Regions from separate parts of the Streptomyces sp. NPDC059743 genome, predicted to be linked through region 3. Evidence: riboswitches for the same ligand, from Rfam matches in the RefSeq annotation. Region 3 holds a riboswitch; each other region holds the start of a gene.
What was found. A riboswitch is a leader RNA that binds a small molecule or an ion and turns the genes downstream of it on or off. The one in region 3 is predicted to bind thiamine pyrophosphate.
Positions count from the first base shown of each region.

Region 1 (5,865 bases), on a different contig from region 3:
GCGCGGGATCGACCAGTTTCAGCGCGCCCTCGCGTCTGCGTACGGTCCACGCGTGCACGGCCAGCACACCGCCGACCGCCGCGAACTGTACGAGTGTGAGCACGGCCGCGGTGGGCAGGTCGAGCAGTTGCGCGGTCTGCCGGTAGATCTCCACCTCCAGGGTGGAGTAGGCGGGGCCGCCCAGGATCTGTACGACGCCGAAGGAGGTGAAGGTGAAGAGGAAGACCATCAGCGCGGCGGCGGCCACGGCGGGCGCGAGGGCCGGCAGCGTCACTCGCCACCAGGCCATGAGCCGGCCCGCGCCCAGCACTCGCGCGGCCTCCTCCTGGCGCGGATCGAGCTGCGCCCACAGACCGCCCACGGTCCTGATGACCACGGCGTAGTTGAAGAAGACATGGGCGAGGAGGATCGCCCAGACGGTGGTGTCGAGCCGTACGCCCCACAGCTCGTCCAGCAGTCCGCCGCGCCCGAGCAGCGCGAGGAAAGCCGTACCGACGACGACCGTGGGCAGGACGAACGGGACGGTGACCACCGCGCGCAGGAGTTGTCTGCCGGGGAAGTCGAAGCGTGCGAAAACGTACGCGCCGGGCAGTGCGATCAGCAGAGTGAGCGCGGTGGAGGCGAGCGCCTGCCAGGTGGTGAACCACAGGACGTCGAGGATGTCGGGACGGCTCAGTACGTCACCGACGCGGCCGAACCGCCAGGCACCGTCGGCCTTGAGCCCACGGCCGACGATCGCGGCCACGGGATAGGCGAAGAAGACTGCGAAGAACGCGACGGGCACGGCCATGAGGGCGAGCCGGACGGCGTTCGCGCGCCCGGCCCGCCTTCTCTCCGGAGTACGACGGGTCTGCCGGTCCCGGCTCGCCGCTTTGCCGGCTACTTCACCACGAGTGAGGTCCACGACTGGATCCACTGCTCACGGTTGGCGGCGATCTTGTCGGGTGCCACGGTCTCGGGCTCGCTGACCGTCGCGCCGAACTTCGTGAACAGCTCGGGCAGCTCCACACTCTTGACGACCGGGTTGACGAACATATTGAGCGGCATGTCCGCCTGGAAGGTCTCGCTGATCAGAAAGTCCAGCAGGGCCTTGCCGCCCGCCTCGTTCCTCGCGCCCGTGAGCAGCCCGGCGAACTCGATCTGCCGGAAGCAGGTGCCGGTGGAGACTCCGGTCGGGGCCTCCTTCGGCTGCGGTTCGGCGTACAGCACCTCGACGGGCGGGCTGGAGGCGTACGAGACGACGAGCGGACGGTCGGCCTTGGCCTTCTTGCCTCCGGCCGAGCCCGAGAAGCTCTCGTTGTAGGCCTGCTCCCAGCTGTCCACGACCTGGACGCCGTTGGCCTTCAGCTTCTTCCAGTACTCCTGCCAGCCGTTGTCGCCGTACCGCGCGGCCGTGCCGAGGAGGAAGCCGAGACCGGGCGAGGAGGTCGCGGCGTTCTCGGTGACCAGCAGATTCTTGTACTGCGGCTTGATCAGATCGTCAAAAGACTGCGGAGGTGCGAGCTTCTTGTCCGCGAAATACTTCTTGTCGTAGTTGACACAGATATCGCCGGTGTCGATCGGTGTGACGCGGTTCTTGCTCCCGTCGAGCCGGGTGACCGCGTCGACCTGGTCGAGGCCCTTCGCCTCGTACGGCGTGAAGAGACCGTTGTCGAGGGCGCGGGAGAGCAGGGTGTTGTCGACGCCGAAGAAGACATCGCCCTGAGGCGAACCTTTGGTCAGGATCTCCTTGTTGAGGGCCTCGCCCGCGTCTCCGCTCTTGAGCACCTTGACCGTGTAGCCGGTCCGCGCGGTGAACTCCTTGAGCACGGCGGGAGTGGCGTTGAACGAGTCGTGGCTGACCAGAGTGACGGTCTTCGACGCCGTCCCGCCACCGCCCGTACCGGCGCTGTCGCCGGACGACGCGGAGCCGTCGGAGCCGCCGCAGGCGGCGAGCGAGGAGACACCGAGCGCGGCGGCGACCGCGGCGACCGCCATTCTTCTGACGCTGATGGTGCTCACTGATGTGGTGCTCACTGATTTTCCTCCTGGGATGTCCAGGAGAAGACGCGGCCCTGCCCGGAGTCCGGACGGACCGGACTCCGGGCAGGGCGCAACAGCTTGAGTGGTGACCGAACTTCCTACCCAGAATGACCTGGGCGAGGTTCAGAGGGTCTGTGGCCGCTGCCCGCTCTCACGGACATATGCCACACTCTCAGCGCTGTGGCGCTCCCCTGTCGGAAAATATGCAATGCGTTCGCGCCAAGGTTACATGCACCGCATATCCAGGCCCGGTTCACCTCCGAGACAGCCTGCTCACGGGCAGGTCCGTCGGCCGCGCGGCCCGCCCGCCAGGAGCCACGACGCCCTACCGCTCCGACGCGGCCAACTGCCCACACGCTCCGTCGATCTCCTGGCCGCGGGTGTCCCGTACGGTCACGGGCACTCCATGGGCCGCGATCGCCTCGACAAAGGCCTTTTCGTCCTCGGGCCGCGAGGCCGTCCACTTCGATCCCGGTGTCGGGTTGAGCGGGATCAGATTGACGTGCACCCGCTTGCCCTTGAGCAGCCGGCCCAGCCGGTCGCCGCGCCACGCCTGGTCGTTGATGTCACGGATCAGCGCGTACTCGATGGAGACCCGGCGGCCCGACTTCTCCGCGTACTCCCACGCCGCGTCCAGCACTTCCCGTACCTTCCAGCGCGTATTGACCGGGACGAGGGTGTCGCGCAGCTCGTCGTCGGGCGCGTGCAGGGAGACCGCGAGCCGGCACTTGAAGCCCTCGTCGGCGAAGCGCAGCATCGCGGGCACCAGACCGACCGTCGAGACGGTGATCCCGCGCTGCGACAGTCCCAGACCGTCGGGCTCGGGATCGGTCAGCCGGCGGATCGCGCCGACCACCCGCCTGTAGTTGGCGAGCGGTTCGCCCATGCCCATGAAGACGATGTTCGACAGCCGGGAGGGCCCGCCCGGCACATCGCCGTCGCGCAGGGCACGCATCCCGTCCACGATCTGGTGCACGATCTCGGCGGTGGACAGATTGCGGTCGAGACCGGCCTGTCCTGTGGCGCAGAACGGGCAGTTCATCCCGCAGCCCGCCTGCGACGAGATACACATCGTGACCCTGTCCGGATAGCGCATCAGCACGGACTCGACCAGAGTGCCGTCGTGCAGCCGCCAGAGCGTCTTACGGGTGGTGTCGTCGTCGCAGGAGATATGCCGCACCACCGACATCAGCTCGGGCAGCAGCTCCGCCGCGAGCTTCTGACGCGCGGCGGCCGGGATGTCGGTCCACTGCTCGGGATCGTGTGCGAACCGCGCGAAGTAGTGCTGCGAAAGCTGCTTGGCACGGAACGCCTTCTCGCCCATCGCGGCGACGGCCTCGCGGCGCTCGGCGGGAGTGAGGTCGGCGAGATGCCGCGGGGGCTTCTTGGCTCCGCGGGGCGCGACAAAGGTGAGTTCTCCAGGTACAGGCATGGTGGATCCAGTGTCGCAGACATACGAAGGAGGCCCGCTGTCCTGTGGACAACGGGCCTCCGTACGGTATCGGGCCTGGTCACAAGCGTGACCGAAGGCGCCCGGTCAGGATCCGACGAAGATCACCAGCAGCAGCCAGAACACCGGCGCCGTGGGCAGCAGCGAGTCGAGCCGGTCCATGATGCCGCCGTGTCCCGGCAGCAGGGTGCCCATGTCCTTGATGCCGAGATCGCGCTTGATCATGGACTCGCCGAGATCGCCGAGTGTGGCGGTGGCCGCGACCGCCAGTCCCAGCAGCAGGCCCTGCCACCAGATCCCGTCGTTGATCAGGAACTGCATACAGAGCGCGCCCGCCACCATGGCGAAGACGATGGCTCCGGCCAGCCCTTCCCTGGTCTTGCCAGGGCTGATGCGCGGCGCGAGCTTGTGCGTACCGAAGCGCCAGCCGACCGCGTACGCGCCCGTGTCGCTGACGACCGTGAGCACCATGAACATCAGGACCCGCCACGGACCGTCGTCCGCCGTGAGCATCATCGTCACGAAGGTGGCCAGGAACGGTACGTAGAACGCGGCGAAGATCCCGGCCGTGACGTCCTTCAGATAGCCCTCGGGCGGTTCCGTCATCCGCCAGACCAGCACCGCGAGCGCCGTCAGGGCCATCGCGACCCAGGCGCCCTCGGCACCGCGCAGATAGCCGGCGACGACCATCGCGGCGCCGCCGATCGCCAGCGGTACCAGCGGGGCCTTGATGCCCTTCTTCTCGTCCAGCCGCGAGGTCAGCTCCCACAGCCCGACGACCACCGCGACCGCGACGACACCCACGAACACGGCCTTGACGATGAAGAGCGACGCCACGACGACCACACCGAGGCCGAGGCCCACTCCTATGGCCGCGCGCAGATCACGGCCCGCCCGCTTCCTCGGTGGCGGTGGTGACTGTGCTCCCATGGGCTCCTGTGGCGTCTCGTCACGGAACAGAGGGCCGCCCGGCCGAGCACCCTCCCGGTCGTCATCCTGGTCCCCGCCGTTCGCGGGTCCGTCGGGCACGATGGGCATGGGCCGAGTCTGCTGTGTGTCCAGCGCGTCGTATGCGGGACCCGCCGGGGCGGCCCCGTGGTCGGTCGGTCCCCAGTAGTCGGTGTAACCGGAGTAACCGGCCGTCGGCGGGGCTCCCCGGGAAGAGTCGTTCATCAGACCTCGAGCAGCTCGGCTTCCTTGTGCTTGAGCAGCTCGTCCACCTGCGCGACATACTTCGCGGTGGTGTCGTCGAGCTCCTTCTCCGCGCGGCGTCCCTCGTCCTCGCCGACCTCGCCGTCCTTGACCAGTTTGTCGATGGTCTCCTTGGCCTTGCGGCGGACCGCGCGGATCGAGATCTTCGAGTCCTCGGCCTTGGTCTTGGCGACCTTGATGAACTCCTTGCGGCGGTCCTGGGTCAGCTCCGGGAACACCACCCGGATGATATTGCCGTCGTTGCTCGGGTTGACGCCGAGGTCGGAGTCACGGATCGCCTGCTCGATATTGCGCAGGGCGCTCTTGTCGAACGGGGTCACCACGGCCATCCGCGCCTCGGGCACGGCGAACGAGGCGAGCTGGTTGATCGGGGTCAGGGCACCGTAGTAGTCCGCCACGATCTTGTTGAACATCGCCGGATGTGCCCGCCCTGTGCGGATCGCGGCGAAGTCGTCTTTGGCGACCAGGACGGCCTTCTCCATCTTCTCCTCGGCCTCGAGGAGGGTCTCTTCGATCACCACTTGCTCCTGCGTGTCTTGAGTGGGCCCGGCGTGCGCGTGGGCCGGCGGAACCTGCGTCGCGTCTTCTCCTGCACGGTGTCCGACCGGCAGGGCTCTGTCCATCCCGTACGGGGCCGGCCCGGATCAGGTCCGGGTGCCCTGGTCGCTCACGAGCGTGCCGATCTTCTCACCCTTGACCGCACGCGCGATATTGCCTTCCTTCAGCAATTCGAAGACAAGAATCGGCAGTTTGTTGTCCTGGCACAGCGTGATCGCGGTCATGTCGGCGACGCGCAGATCACCCGCAATCACCTCGCTGTACTCCAGCGCGTCGAACTTGACCGCGTCGGGGTTGGTCTTGGGGTCCGAGTCGTACACCCCGTCCACACCGTTCTTACCCATCAGCAGCGCCTGGGCGTCGATCTCCAGCGCACGCTGGGCGGCGGTGGTGTCGGTGGAGAAGTACGGCATGCCCATACCGGCGCCGAAGATGACCACACGGCCCTTCTCCATATGGCGCACGGCGCGCAGCGGGATGTACGGCTCCGCGACCTGGCCCATGGTGATGGCGGTCTGGACGCGGGAGTCGATGCCTTCCTTCTCCAGGAAGTCCTGGAGGGCCAGGCAGTTCATCACCGTGCCGAGCATGCCCATGTAGTCGGAGCGTGCCCGGTCCATACC
Region 1 covers NZ_JBHWGS010000001.1:637,932-643,796, reverse strand. Annotated here, with positions in the region: gene ACFV6H_RS02950 (ABC transporter permease) at 1-790, opposite strand, end outside; gene ACFV6H_RS02945 (thiamine ABC transporter substrate binding subunit) at 880-1,977, opposite strand; TPP riboswitch at 2,100-2,225, opposite strand; gene rlmN (23S rRNA (adenine(2503)-C(2))-methyltransferase RlmN) at 2,348-3,454, opposite strand; gene ACFV6H_RS02935 (phosphatidate cytidylyltransferase) at 3,560-4,645, opposite strand; gene frr (ribosome recycling factor) at 4,645-5,202, opposite strand; gene pyrH (UMP kinase) at 5,329-5,865, opposite strand, start outside.
Region 1: another riboswitch for thiamine pyrophosphate. It lies ahead of ACFV6H_RS02945 (thiamine ABC transporter substrate binding subunit); the one in region 3 lies ahead of thiC (phosphomethylpyrimidine synthase ThiC).

Region 2 (5,865 bases), on a different contig from region 3:
CCGCAGGCGTACACATCGACCCGGGTGTCGGACGTGCCGTACTCGATCTGTTCGGGCGCGAGATACGACACGGTGCCGAGCACGGTCCCGGTCGTATTGGTGACATCTCCTACGGCCCGTACGAGCCCGAAGTCCGCGACCTTGACCCGGCCGTCCTCCCCGATCAGCACGTTCTCCGGCTTCATGTCCCGGTGGACGAACCCGGCCCGGTGGGCCGCGCCGAGCGCGGCGAGCACGGGCTCCAGGATGTCCAGCGCGGCCCGCGGCTGAAGCGCGCCGCGCTCACGCAGCACATCGCGCAGTGTGCAGCCCGCGACGTACTCCATCGCCAGATAGACATACGCGCCCTGCGCGCCCTGGTCGAAGACCGCGACCACATTGGGATGCGCCAGCCGGGCCACCGACTTGGCCTCACGGATGAACCGCTCCACGAAGGCGACGTCGGCGGCGAGCGCCGGATGCATCACCTTGAGCGCCAGAACCCGGTCCAGCCGGGTGTCGACGGCCCGGTACACCGTGGCCATGCCACCGACGGCGATCCGCGCGTCAACGCGATAACGCCCGTCGAGCACCTGCCCGACGATGGGATCGTGAAGGGTCGTATCCACGAACCTGAGTCTACGGTGCGGGTTCTGGCGGGCGCGGTGTGCGCCTTGCGCGCCTGCGGCGCGGGGTGCGGTGGGTGGTGGGTGCGGGTGTCGGGGCCTCCGGAGGTACATGTCCGGACGGCATGCTGTGTTTTCCCGGGGGACACCCCCGGACCCCCGTACGCCGCGTGCGGGCCGGTGTGCGGCACAAATCACGCTTTAGTGTCCGGACACGCACCTCCTGCGACCCCGACCCCCTCCCGCCGCACGCCGGGTTTCCACTCTGTCCGGGCCCGCATATCCAGCCCGTCCGGCGTTTGAGGACGGAACCGGCGACCCCCGTGCCGGGTTCCCAGACGGTAGGGGCCCGCCCCATCGCGCCCCGGCCGCAGGCCGGAAAATCAAGCCCGTCCGGCGATTGAGGACGAAACGGCCGGCCGGACGGACCCGGCGCGCGCCCGCTACGTGAACGCCGGGCGTTCCGGGTCCAGGGACGGCAACCCGTCCGTTGGCGACGACGCCGTCGCGAAGTGGCGGCGAGGGATTCGGCCCGCCCGGCGCGCCAGCCGGCCCGCCTCCACCGCGTGCCGCATCGCCTCCGCCATCAGCACCGGCTCCCGCGCCCGCGTCACCGCCGACGCCAGCATCACCGCCGCGCACCCCAGCTCCATCGCCAGCGCCGCGTCCGACGCGGTGCCCGCGCCCGCGTCCAGGATCACCGGTACGCCCGCCCGCTCCACGATGAGCTCGAAGTTGTGCGGGTTGCGGATCCCGAGGCCGGAGCCGATCGGCGAGCCCAGCGGCATGATCGCGGCGCAGCCCACGTCCTCCAGCTTTCTGGCGAGCACGGGATCGTCGTTGGTGTACGGCAGCACCGTGAAGCCGTCGTCGACCAAGATCTCGGCCGCGTCCAGCAGTTCGATCGGGTCGGGCAGCAGCGTCCGCTCGTCCGCGACCACCTCCAGCTTGATCCACTCCGTACCGAGCGCCTCGCGCGCCAGCCTGGCGGTCAGGACCGCCTCGCCCGCCGTGAAGCAGCCCGCCGTGTTGGGCAGGGCGCGGATGCCCAGGGAGTCGAGTACGGAGAGGACCGAGCCCTGGACCGTGGGATCGAGGCGACGCATCGCGACGGTGGTGAGTTCCGTGCCCGAGGCGCGCAGACAGCGTTCCAGTACGTCCAGGCTGGGCGCTCCGCCCGTGCCCATGATCAGCCGTGAGTTGAGGACGGTGGAGCCGATGGTGAGCCGGTCGTCGGCCATGGCGGCTCAGCCTCCCTGGACCGCGGTGAGGACTTCCACCCGGTCGCCGTCGCCGAGCACCGTGCCGGACCAGTGGCCGCGCGGCACCACCGTCTCGTTGACGGCGGCGGCGACACCCGAGGGCGCGGGAGTGAGGGAGGCGACCAGGATGTCGAGGGTGGTGCCGGAGGCGAGATCGCGGGCCTCGCCGTTCACGGAGACGGTCACACGGACAGAGGTGCTCATACGGTCAGCTCCCGCGGTACGGAGGTGAGGTCCTGCGGTACGGAGGTGAAGCGGCGCGGAGTGAACGGGCGCGCCACGTCCGGGAGTTCGCCGGTGGTCAGCACCGCGGCCAGCGCGTCGCCGGTGACCGGTGTGAGCAGCACGCCGTTGCGGTAGTGCCCGGTCGCGAGACTCAGCCCCGGCAGCGCGGTCGGTCCCAGCAGCGGCGCGTTGTCAGGCGAGCCCGGACGCAGTCCCGCGCGGGTCTCGGTGAGCGGCAGTTCGGTGATGCCGGGAACCAGTTCGTGCGCGTCCCGCAGCAGCTCGTACACTCCGCCCGCCGTGACCGTGGTGTCCCAGCCCAGCTCCTCGCTGGTGGCGCCGACGACCAGCTCGCCGTTCTCGCGCGGCACCAGATACACCTGGCTGCCGCGCACCACGGCCCGTACCGTCCTGGACAGGAACGGCGCGTACGGACGAGGCACCGTCAGCCGCAGGACCTGGCCCTTGACGGGCCGTACCGGCGGCAGGACTTCGTCAGGGACGCCCGCCAGCCGTCCGCTCAGACTGCCGGCCGCCAGTACCACCTGGTCCGCGGTGAGCGCGCGCCCGTCGTCCAGTACGGCACCGGCGGCCCGGTCCCGTACGACGGAGAGCCGCTCGGCCCAGGCGCGGTGGAAGACCACTCCGGCCCGTTCACAGGCGGTGAGCAGGGCGGAGGCGAGCCGGCGTGGATCGATCTGGTGGTCGCCGTCCACGCGCAGACCGCCGCGTACGCCCGGCGCGAGCATCGGTTCGAGACGCCGGCACTCGCGTCCTGTGAGCCACTCGGACGTCAGGCCCGAGCGCTGCTGAAGGGCGTGCAGTTCGCGCAGCTCGGCGCGGTCGTCGGTGTCGAGGGCGACGGCGAGCGTGCCGCAGGCGCGGTAGCCGGTCTCCTGGCCGCTCGCCTCCTCCAGCTCGGCCACGAACTCCGGATAGCGCTCCGCCGAGGCGAGATTGAGCCCGAGCAGAAGCTGTTCGCCGTGGTGGAGTTCGGTGACGGCGGCGAGCATGCCCGCCGCGACCCGCGCGGCGCCTCCGCCGGGACCGGGATCGACGACGGCGGTACGCAGCCCGTGCTGCGCGGCCCGCCAGGCCGTGACCAGTCCGATGATTCCGCCGCCGATGACCAGGACATCGGAAGCGGTCTTCTCCTGGGACGACTGCATGGGCGTCCAGCCCCTCCCTTCGCCGGCATGACCCGGATCAGGTTCGTACGGTCGGAGGCCGCTTCAGCCTCCCTCTCAGCCCGGTGCGTCCGGACTCCCGCGAGGTAGTGTCGACGGCCAGCGTAACGCGCGGCCCGCCGTGCGGTAAGGCCGTCCTGGCGGGGCGGGAGCCGGAACGGTCCTCCGCCTGCGGTCCGTCCGCTGCTTAAGGTGATCGGGTGAGCGAGCAGCGCAGACACGAGCAGTCGCAGAGACAGCGGGAACGGCCGGGCGTCGTCATCGTCGGTGCGGGCATGGCGGGCGTGCAGACCGCCGTGGCCCTGCGGGAGAAGGGCTACGAGGGCCCGGTCACCCTGATCGGCGCGGAACCTCATCCGCCGTACGACCGGCCTCCGCTCTCCAAGGCGGTCCTGCTGGGCACGGCGGACGGCTCGGCCTTCGACATCGACTTCGAGGCACTCTCCGTCCGGCTGAGACTCGGCGTCGAGGTCACCGGACTGCGCCCGGACGCGCGGGAGGTCGACACCGCGGCCGGGCCCGTCCCGTACGGCGTACTGGTCCTCGCGACCGGCGCGGAGCCGGTCGGACTGCCCGGCGCCGTGGCCGTGCCGGGCGTCCATCTGCTGCGCACCCTGGACGACGCCGAGGCGCTGCGGCCCGTGCTCGGCCGGCGGGACCGGATCGTGGTCGTCGGCGCCGGATGGATCGGCGCGGAGTTCACCACCGCCGCGCGCGAGGCCGGGTGTGCCGTGACGGTCGTGGAGGCGGCGGACCGGCCGCTGCCGGGCGCCCTGCCGGCCGAGGTCGCCGCACCGATGGCGCGGTGGTACGCGGAGAGCGGCGCCGCGCTGCTGACCGGTGTACGGGTGGCCGGTGTCGAGCCGGGCGCGGTGCTCCTCGCGGACGGCCGGCGGCTGTCCGCCGACGCGGTGGTCGTGGGCATAGGCGCGCGACCCTCGACGGACTGGCTGACCGGCTCCGGTATCGCGCTGGGCCCGGACGGCGCGATCGTCGCGGACGAGCGGCTGGCGACGTCCCTGCCCGATGTCTACGCGGTCGGCGACTGCGCGTCCTTCCCGTCCGCCCGTTACGGCGAGCGGCTGCTCGTGCACCACTGGGACAACGCGCTCCAGGGCCCTCGTACGGTCGCCGCCCAGGCCGTCGGCGAGAGCGAGCAGCTCTACGATCCCGTGCCGTACTTCTGGTCGGAGCAGTTCGGCCGGTTCGTCCAGTACGCGGGCCATCACACGGCGGAGGACACCCTGGTGTGGCGCGGCGATCCGGCGGACGCCGCCTGGTCGGTGGTGTGGCTGCGGGACGGCGCGCTGAGGGCCCTGCTCGCCGTCGGCAGGCCGCGCGATCTGGCGCAGGGCCGCAAGCTGATGGAGGCGGGCGCGCGGCTGGACCGGGCGCGGGCCGCCGATCCCGCGGTACCGCTGCGCAAGGCCGTTCTCTGAGGTTTCGTGTCTCTGAGGTATCGCGACGCGCTCCGTGCCGTGCTCCGTGACGCGCTCCGTGCCGTGCGTGGTGGCTGCTCGGGGCTGCTCCGGGCGGACTTGGTTCGTGGCGTCTGTCAGTCCGGGATGGCACGCTTGTCGTGTGACCGAGATTGACGCAAAGATCGATGCTCTCGTCCCCGCCTGGCTTCACCTGCCCGACATCGCGGAAGCCCTCGATGTCGAGGTGACGCGCGTGCGGCAGCTGGTGAAGGAAGGGCAGCTCATCGCCGTGCGCCGCGGTGAGAACAGGACACTCCAGGTGCCCGCCGCCTTCCTCGACGGCGGCAAGGTCGTCAAGGGCCTCGCCGGGACCCTGACGCTGCTGAGGGACGACGGCTTCACCGACGAAGAGATGCTCGAATGGCTCTTCACTTCCGACCCGACCCTGCCGGGCACGCCCGCACAGGCGCTCAGCGAGAATCGCGGCACGGAGGTGAAGCGCCGGGCCCAGGCGCTCGCCGTCTGATCCACTCACCATTCGCGGTGTGCGGCGGTGCCTTCATGACCGCGTGGCGGTCCCGGCACCTCCGCACACCGCCGACCCGACGGGGGGACTTCCCATGCCCGAGGCCATGCCCGATGCCATGTCAGGGACCATGCCAGGGGCCTGTGTGTCTGCCGTGCCCGGGGCCCGTGCGTCGCTCTCCGACGCCCGGCTCTATCTCTGCACGGACGCACGCAGGCGGCAGGGAGATCTTCCCGAGTTCCTGGACGCCGTGCTCGCGTCCGGTGTGGACATCGTGCAGCTGCGGGACAAGGGCATGGAGGCGGCCGAGGAGCTGGAGCACCTCCAGGTCTTCGCGGACGCCTGCCGCCGTCATGGCGCGCTGCTCGCCGTGAACGACCGCGCGGATGTGGCGCATGCCGTCGGCTCCGACGTACTGCATCTGGGACAGGGCGATCTGCCCGTTCCCGCGGCCCGCGCGATCCTCGGGGACATCCCGCTGATCGGCCGTTCCACCCATGCCGAGGCCGAGGTGGACGCCGCCGCCGTCGAGCCGGGCGTGGACTACTTCTGTACGGGCCCGTGCTGGCCCACTCCGACCAAACCGGGCCGTCATGCGCCCGGGCTCGCTCTGGTGCGCCATGCCGCCGCGCTGGGCAC
Region 2 covers NZ_JBHWGS010000006.1:96,354-102,218, forward strand. Annotated here, with positions in the region: gene pknB (Stk1 family PASTA domain-containing Ser/Thr kinase) at 1-608, opposite strand, end outside; gene ACFV6H_RS13025 (thiazole synthase) at 1,049-1,846, opposite strand; gene thiS (sulfur carrier protein ThiS) at 1,853-2,071, opposite strand; gene thiO (glycine oxidase ThiO) at 2,068-3,261, opposite strand; TPP riboswitch at 3,259-3,372, opposite strand; gene ACFV6H_RS13040 (NAD(P)/FAD-dependent oxidoreductase) at 3,555-4,718, shown strand; gene ACFV6H_RS13045 (Rv2175c family DNA-binding protein) at 4,861-5,226, shown strand; gene thiE (thiamine phosphate synthase) at 5,357-5,865, shown strand, end outside.
Region 2: another riboswitch for thiamine pyrophosphate. It lies ahead of thiO (glycine oxidase ThiO); the one in region 3 lies ahead of thiC (phosphomethylpyrimidine synthase ThiC).

Region 3 (5,865 bases):
CAGTGGGCCTCTACGCCCTGGACGCCGGTGAGATCGACCCGCAGCAGCCGCACCGGCAGGACGAGGTGTACTTCGTCGTGAGCGGCCGGGCCTCGATCACCGTCGGGATGGAGACGAGCCAGGTCGGCCGGGGCAGCGTCGTGTACGTACCGGCCGGAGTCGCGCACAAGTTCCACCACATCACGGAGGATCTGCGGGTGATGGTCGTGTTCTCTCCGCCCGAGGGCTGACCGGGCGGCCTTCTTCTCAGGGCTGCCTCAGGGTCGGATCAGGGGAGAGCGGGGGCCGCACAGGCTCCGCCGCCGTTCCCTCGGCTCTAGCATCGATGGTGCAAGGCAGGTACGTGAGTCACTCGGTGAAGCGAGGTAAGGACGATGGCGGTTCGGGAGCTACTCACGGGGTTGCCCTGGTGGGTGAAGTGGATCGCGGTGCCCGTGATCGCCATCGTCGTGTTCGGTGGACTGATCATGAGCGTGGTCGCGTTTGTGATCGGAGTGCTCTTCAAGGTGCTGATCTTTGTGGCACTCGTCGGCGGACTCATCTATGTCGTACGGAAGTTCATGTCCTCCTAGCCCTCGCGGGGCGACCGGCAGGGACCGGTGAGGAACGGTAGGGACCGGACCGGTACGGACTTGTAGGACAGACCGCGCGTACGGCTGTTAGCCCGCGCGAGGGAAAGGTGAACCGGAAACCATCCCGGGGAGCGGCCTGCCCCTAGAGTGACAAATCCCACCGCTCCCCGGTCTCCCTCAGGAGTGCGGCGGGCGCGCGGGGGCGGCCCCCGCGGGCGGGCTCTCGCCCGTCGGCATGCCTGGGGGCGACTTTGGCCACGGTTACAGAAAGCGCAGCTCCGAGTGTTTTCGCCCTCGGTGAGGCTGTGCAGAATCGTCGCGGCAGGATTACCGACTCGATCGGCCGCCGGCACGACACGCGCCGGCACGACGACACGCTCGACGCGCCCGTCCGTTTTGGATCCGTGGCGGCGACCGTGGCTGTTTCTGTGCCACTCCACGAGCGAGGGCAACGGCTCCCGGCAGTCGAGCGATTACACAGAGAGACCGGATCGCTGCTCAGCGCGCTCGCCTTCTCTATCTGTATCTGAAAAATTACTCCTTGTGATCTGCTAGCGCTTACAGGACGATTGCGTCAAGAGGGTCAACGGGGATCATTCCCAGCCACTGTTTCATCTACTCCGGAGTACACGATGCGCGAGTCGGTGCAGGCCGAGGTCCTGATGAGCTTCCTTGTCTCGGAGGAGCTGGCGTTCCGGATCCCGGTGGAACTCCATTACGAGATGAGAGATCCCTACGCCGTGCGCATGACATTCCATCTGCCCGGCGATGCGCCTGTCACCTGGACCTTCGGCCGTGAGCTGCTGCTCGACGGGATCAACACGCCGAGCGGTGACGGCGATGTGCATATCGCGCCCACCGAGCCCGAGGACCTCTCCGATGTCCATATCCGGCTCCAGGTCGGCGACGATCACGCGCTCTTCCGCGTCAGTGCCGCGCCTCTGGTGGCCTTCCTCGACCGCACGGACCGACTGGTTCCGCTCGGTCAGGAGCGCACGCTCGGTGACTTCGAGGGCAATCTTGAGGAGGCGCTCGGCCGCATCCTGGCCGAGGAGAATGCCGGCTGAGCCGGTCCGAACGGGGCCGTCCGGGTGATCCTTTACGGCCGAACGGATTTCCGGACGGGACGGCGATTTCCGGGCCGGGACGGCAGAGGGACCAGAGGGACTACTTCTTGCGGCGTCGGCCCTTGCCGCCGCCCAGTTTGCGCGCCGGTGCGCTCTGTACCGGCAGTGACGGCGCCGCTTCCGGGCCCTCGGGATCCGAGAGGCCCGCCGGGCCTGTCGTACTCGTCGGGCCTGCTGGACCTGCCGGGCCTGCCGGACCCGCCGACCAGGGGCCCGCTGTCCCACCAGGAGCCGGATACGGCGGTGTGGGAGGCAGAGCCTCCGTCGGGGCCGTCGTCGGGGCCACTGGCGAGTCCTTCTGCCCCGAGCGATCGGCGGAGACCACCAGCGCCGCCAGCGCCGTGGTCACCGGCACCGATGCGACCAGACCGATCGAGCCCACCAGCGTTCTGACGATCTCCTCCGCCACCAGCTCACTGTTCGCGACCGTACCCACGCCCGACTGCGCGATCGAGAAGAGCAGCAGCAGCGGCAGCGCGGCGCCCGCGTAGGCGAGGACGAGCGTATTGACCACCGAGGCGATATGGTCCCGGCCGATCCGGATACCGGCCCGGTAGAGGGCACGCGGTCCCATCGACGGATCCGCCTGATGCAGCTCCCAGACCGCCGAGGTCTGTGTGACGGTCACATCGTCGAGCACACCGAGTGAACCGATGATGACGCCCGCCAGCAGCAGACCGCTCATATCGATTTCGGGATAGAGGCCATGGATCAGCCCGGTGTTGTCGTCGGTATTGCCGGTCAGGCTCGCCCAGCCGATGAAGAGCGAGCCCAGCAGCCCGATCAGCAGCAGTGAGATCAGTGTGCCGAGGACCGCGACCGAGGTACGGGCTGTCAGACCGTGACACATATAGAGCGCGAGCAGCATGATCGCGCTGGCCCCGACCACCGCCACGACCAGCGGATTCGAGCCCTGAAGAATCGCGGGCAGGATGAACAGTGTCAGCACGGCGAAGGAGACGGCGAGTGCGACCAGGGCCATGAGACCGCGCAGCCGCCCCACCACGACCACCGCCAGGGCGAAGATCCCCGCCAGCAGGGCCATGGGGAATCTGCGGTTCACATCCGTCACGGAGTACTGGAGATCGCGAGGCGCGTCGGGTGCGTATGCCACCACTACGCCCTGTTTCACGTGAAACTGTCGCGGTGCGTCCGGCTGGACGACCTCGATAAAGGTCCGCCCTTTCTCCTTGCCGCTGGTGACCTCGATCGTCGCCTTGGTGCAGTCACCGTTCTCCGCCCGCTCCGCCTCACGTCCCTGAGGTTTTGAGGTATCGCCGGTGGACGGGATCTGGGCGGCGTTCACGTCCTTGCAGTCGACCGACTGGATCTGTACCACCCGGCCCTGCTCGGTCTGCCGGTCGAAGCCCACACCGGTGCGCTCATGCGCCGGTGCGCCACCCGGCCAGAGCACGGCCAGCCCGACGACCACCGCAGTCGCGAACGGAATCAGGACCGCGGCGATGACCTTGCGAAGGTGCTGGGAGACCGGCGCGGCGGGGCCATGGCTGTGCGAGTGTCCGTGTGATTCGTGGGTCTGCTGGGGTGAGGTCACCCTCCGATCATCGCAAGAAGCCAGAGGCCCTCTGTTCAGCACGCCGGATATGACGCTAGCGTGGGGGCACCTTTTGCACACGCGGGAGCTCGGAGCACCGGGCTGAGAGGGCGCTGACTGTGTAGTCCCGGGGAGTATCCCCAGGACTCCTGAGCTGCGCCGACCGCTGAACCTGTTACCGGGTAATGCCGGCGTAGGGAGTAGGTCTCATGACCGTTCAGGACGCACACACGCCTGCCTCCGATTCGGGAGATCCGATCGAGGCCCAGAGGTCCATCGGCTGGCACAAGGGATATGTCCAGGGCTCACGCCCCGACCTTCAGGTGCCGGTCCGCCGGGTGCACCTCACCAACGGCCAGGATGTGACGCTGTACGACACCTCGGGGCCGTACACCGATCCCACCGTCGAGACCGATGTACGCCGCGGTCTCGCGCCGCTGCGGGAGAACTGGATCATCGGGCGAGGTGACACCGAGGAGTACGCGGGCCGGCCGGTCCGTCCCGAGGACGACGGGCTCAAGCACACGGCGCCGCGCGGAGGACTGCGTAACCTCGACGCGGTCTTCCCGGGCCGGCCGCGTCAGCCGCGCCGGGGCCGGAGCGGGCAGGTGGTGACACAGCTCGCGTACGCCCGTCGCGGAGACATCACACCGGAGATGGAGTATGTCGCGATCCGCGAGAACGTGTCTCCGGAGGTCGTCCGCGAGGAGATCGCCGCGGGCCGCGCCGTACTGCCGGCGAATGTCAATCACCCGGAGATCGAGCCGATGATCATCGGCAAGCGGTTCCTGGTCAAGGTCAACGCCAACATCGGCAATTCCGCGGTCACTTCCTCCATCGAGGAGGAGGTGGAGAAGATGACCTGGGCGACGCGCTGGGGCGCCGACACGGTCATGGACCTCTCCACCGGCCGCAATATCCACACCACGCGTGAGTGGGTGCTGCGCAACTCCCCCGTGCCGATCGGCACCGTGCCGCTCTACCAGGCGCTGGAGAAGGTCGACGGCAGGGCCGAGGAGCTGACCTGGGAGATCTACAAGGACACGGTCGTCGAGCAGGCCGAGCAGGGCGTCGACTACATGACGGTCCATGCCGGTGTACTGCTGCGCTATGTGCCGCTGACGGCGCGCCGTAAGACGGGCATCGTCTCGCGGGGCGGCTCGATCATGGCGGCCTGGTGTCTGGCGCACCACAAGGAGTCGTTCCTGTACGAGAACTTCGAGGAGCTGTGCGAGATCCTCGCGGCGTACGACGTGACGTACTCCCTGGGCGACGGTCTGCGGCCGGGCTCCATCGCGGATGCCAACGACGAGGCCCAGTTCGCCGAGCTGCGGACGCTCGGGGAGCTGAACTCCACCGCGAAGCGGCTGGGCGTACAGACGATGATCGAAGGGCCGGGCCATGTCCCGATGCACAAGATCAAGGAGAACATCGACCTTCAGCAGGAGATCTGCGAGGAGGCGCCGTTCTACACGCTCGGCCCGCTGACGACCGATGTGGCTCCGGCGTACGACCACATCACCTCCGGGATCGGTGCGGCGATGATCGCCTGGTGGGGGACGGCGATGCTCTGCTATGTCACGCCCAAGGAGCACCTCGGTCTGCCGAACCGGGACGACGTCAAGACCGGTGTCATCACCTACAAGATCGCAGCCCATGCGGCGGATCTCGCCAAGGGCCATCCGGGAGCGCAGGACTGGGACGACGCCCTTTCCGACGCCCGGTTCGAGTTCCGCTGGGAGGACCAGTTCAATCTGGCCCTCGACCCGGACACGGCCCGGGAGTTCCACGACGAGACCCTCCCGGCCGAACCGGCGAAGACGGCCCACTTCTGCTCGATGTGCGGCCCCAAGTTCTGCTCGATGAAGATCTCGCAGGACATCCGGCAGCGGCACGGCGGCGACATGGCGAGTGGCGGGACGGCAGGCGCCGGTACGGAGGGCACCGGTACGGAGGACACCGTGTTCGGAACCGCCGAGATCGAGGCGGGCATGGCCCAGAAGTCCAAGGAGTTCGCGGCGAGCGGCAATCGCGTATATCTGCCGCTGGCTGACTGATCTGGAGACTCGCGGTAGGTGAGCGGTGGCGGCCTCGGTCCGAGGTCCGGGCCCCACCGCTCACACCGGCTGTCTGACGACGTCTCCGGGGCCGTCGGCGGTCCCCGGTGCCGTCAGCGCCGTACGTCACTCCGGGTGGTGGTCCGGGCCGCCGAAGTCGGGGCTGGTGAAGTCCGGGCTGGTGAAGCTCGGGCGCTGGCCGGTGGTGGCTCCTTCGTCCGGGCTGGTGAAGTCGGGCCGGCTGTAGCCGATCTTGGGCAGATGCTTGATCGACCTGGGCGGCGGCGCGGCCGGATCCGCGCTCGGGTCGGCCAGAGCGGCGCGTAGGAAGGGCAGAATGCCGCGCTCCAGCAGGGCATGGCGCCAGGCCTCCCGCGCACGGGCCACTTCGTCCGGCAGCTCACCGCTCGTCGGCTCCTCGGCCGGAAGCTGGGTCGAGCTGTTGCGCAGGGCCGTGATCAGCAGGCCTGTCGCGGCGGCCAGGATGCCTATCGCGGTGATGGCACCGAAGAACCAGCCCACGGCGACCAGGCTGTCGGCGAACGCGGGCGGCC
Region 3 covers NZ_JBHWGS010000011.1:20,447-26,311, forward strand. Annotated here, with positions in the region: gene ACFV6H_RS20210 (cupin domain-containing protein) at 1-230, shown strand, start outside; gene ACFV6H_RS20215 (DUF5326 family protein) at 375-572, shown strand; gene ACFV6H_RS20220 (SsgA family sporulation/cell division regulator) at 1,205-1,639, shown strand; gene ACFV6H_RS20225 (YibE/F family protein) at 1,740-3,254, opposite strand; TPP riboswitch at 3,326-3,471, shown strand; gene thiC (phosphomethylpyrimidine synthase ThiC) at 3,464-5,311, shown strand; gene ACFV6H_RS20235 (hypothetical protein) at 5,438-5,865, opposite strand, start outside.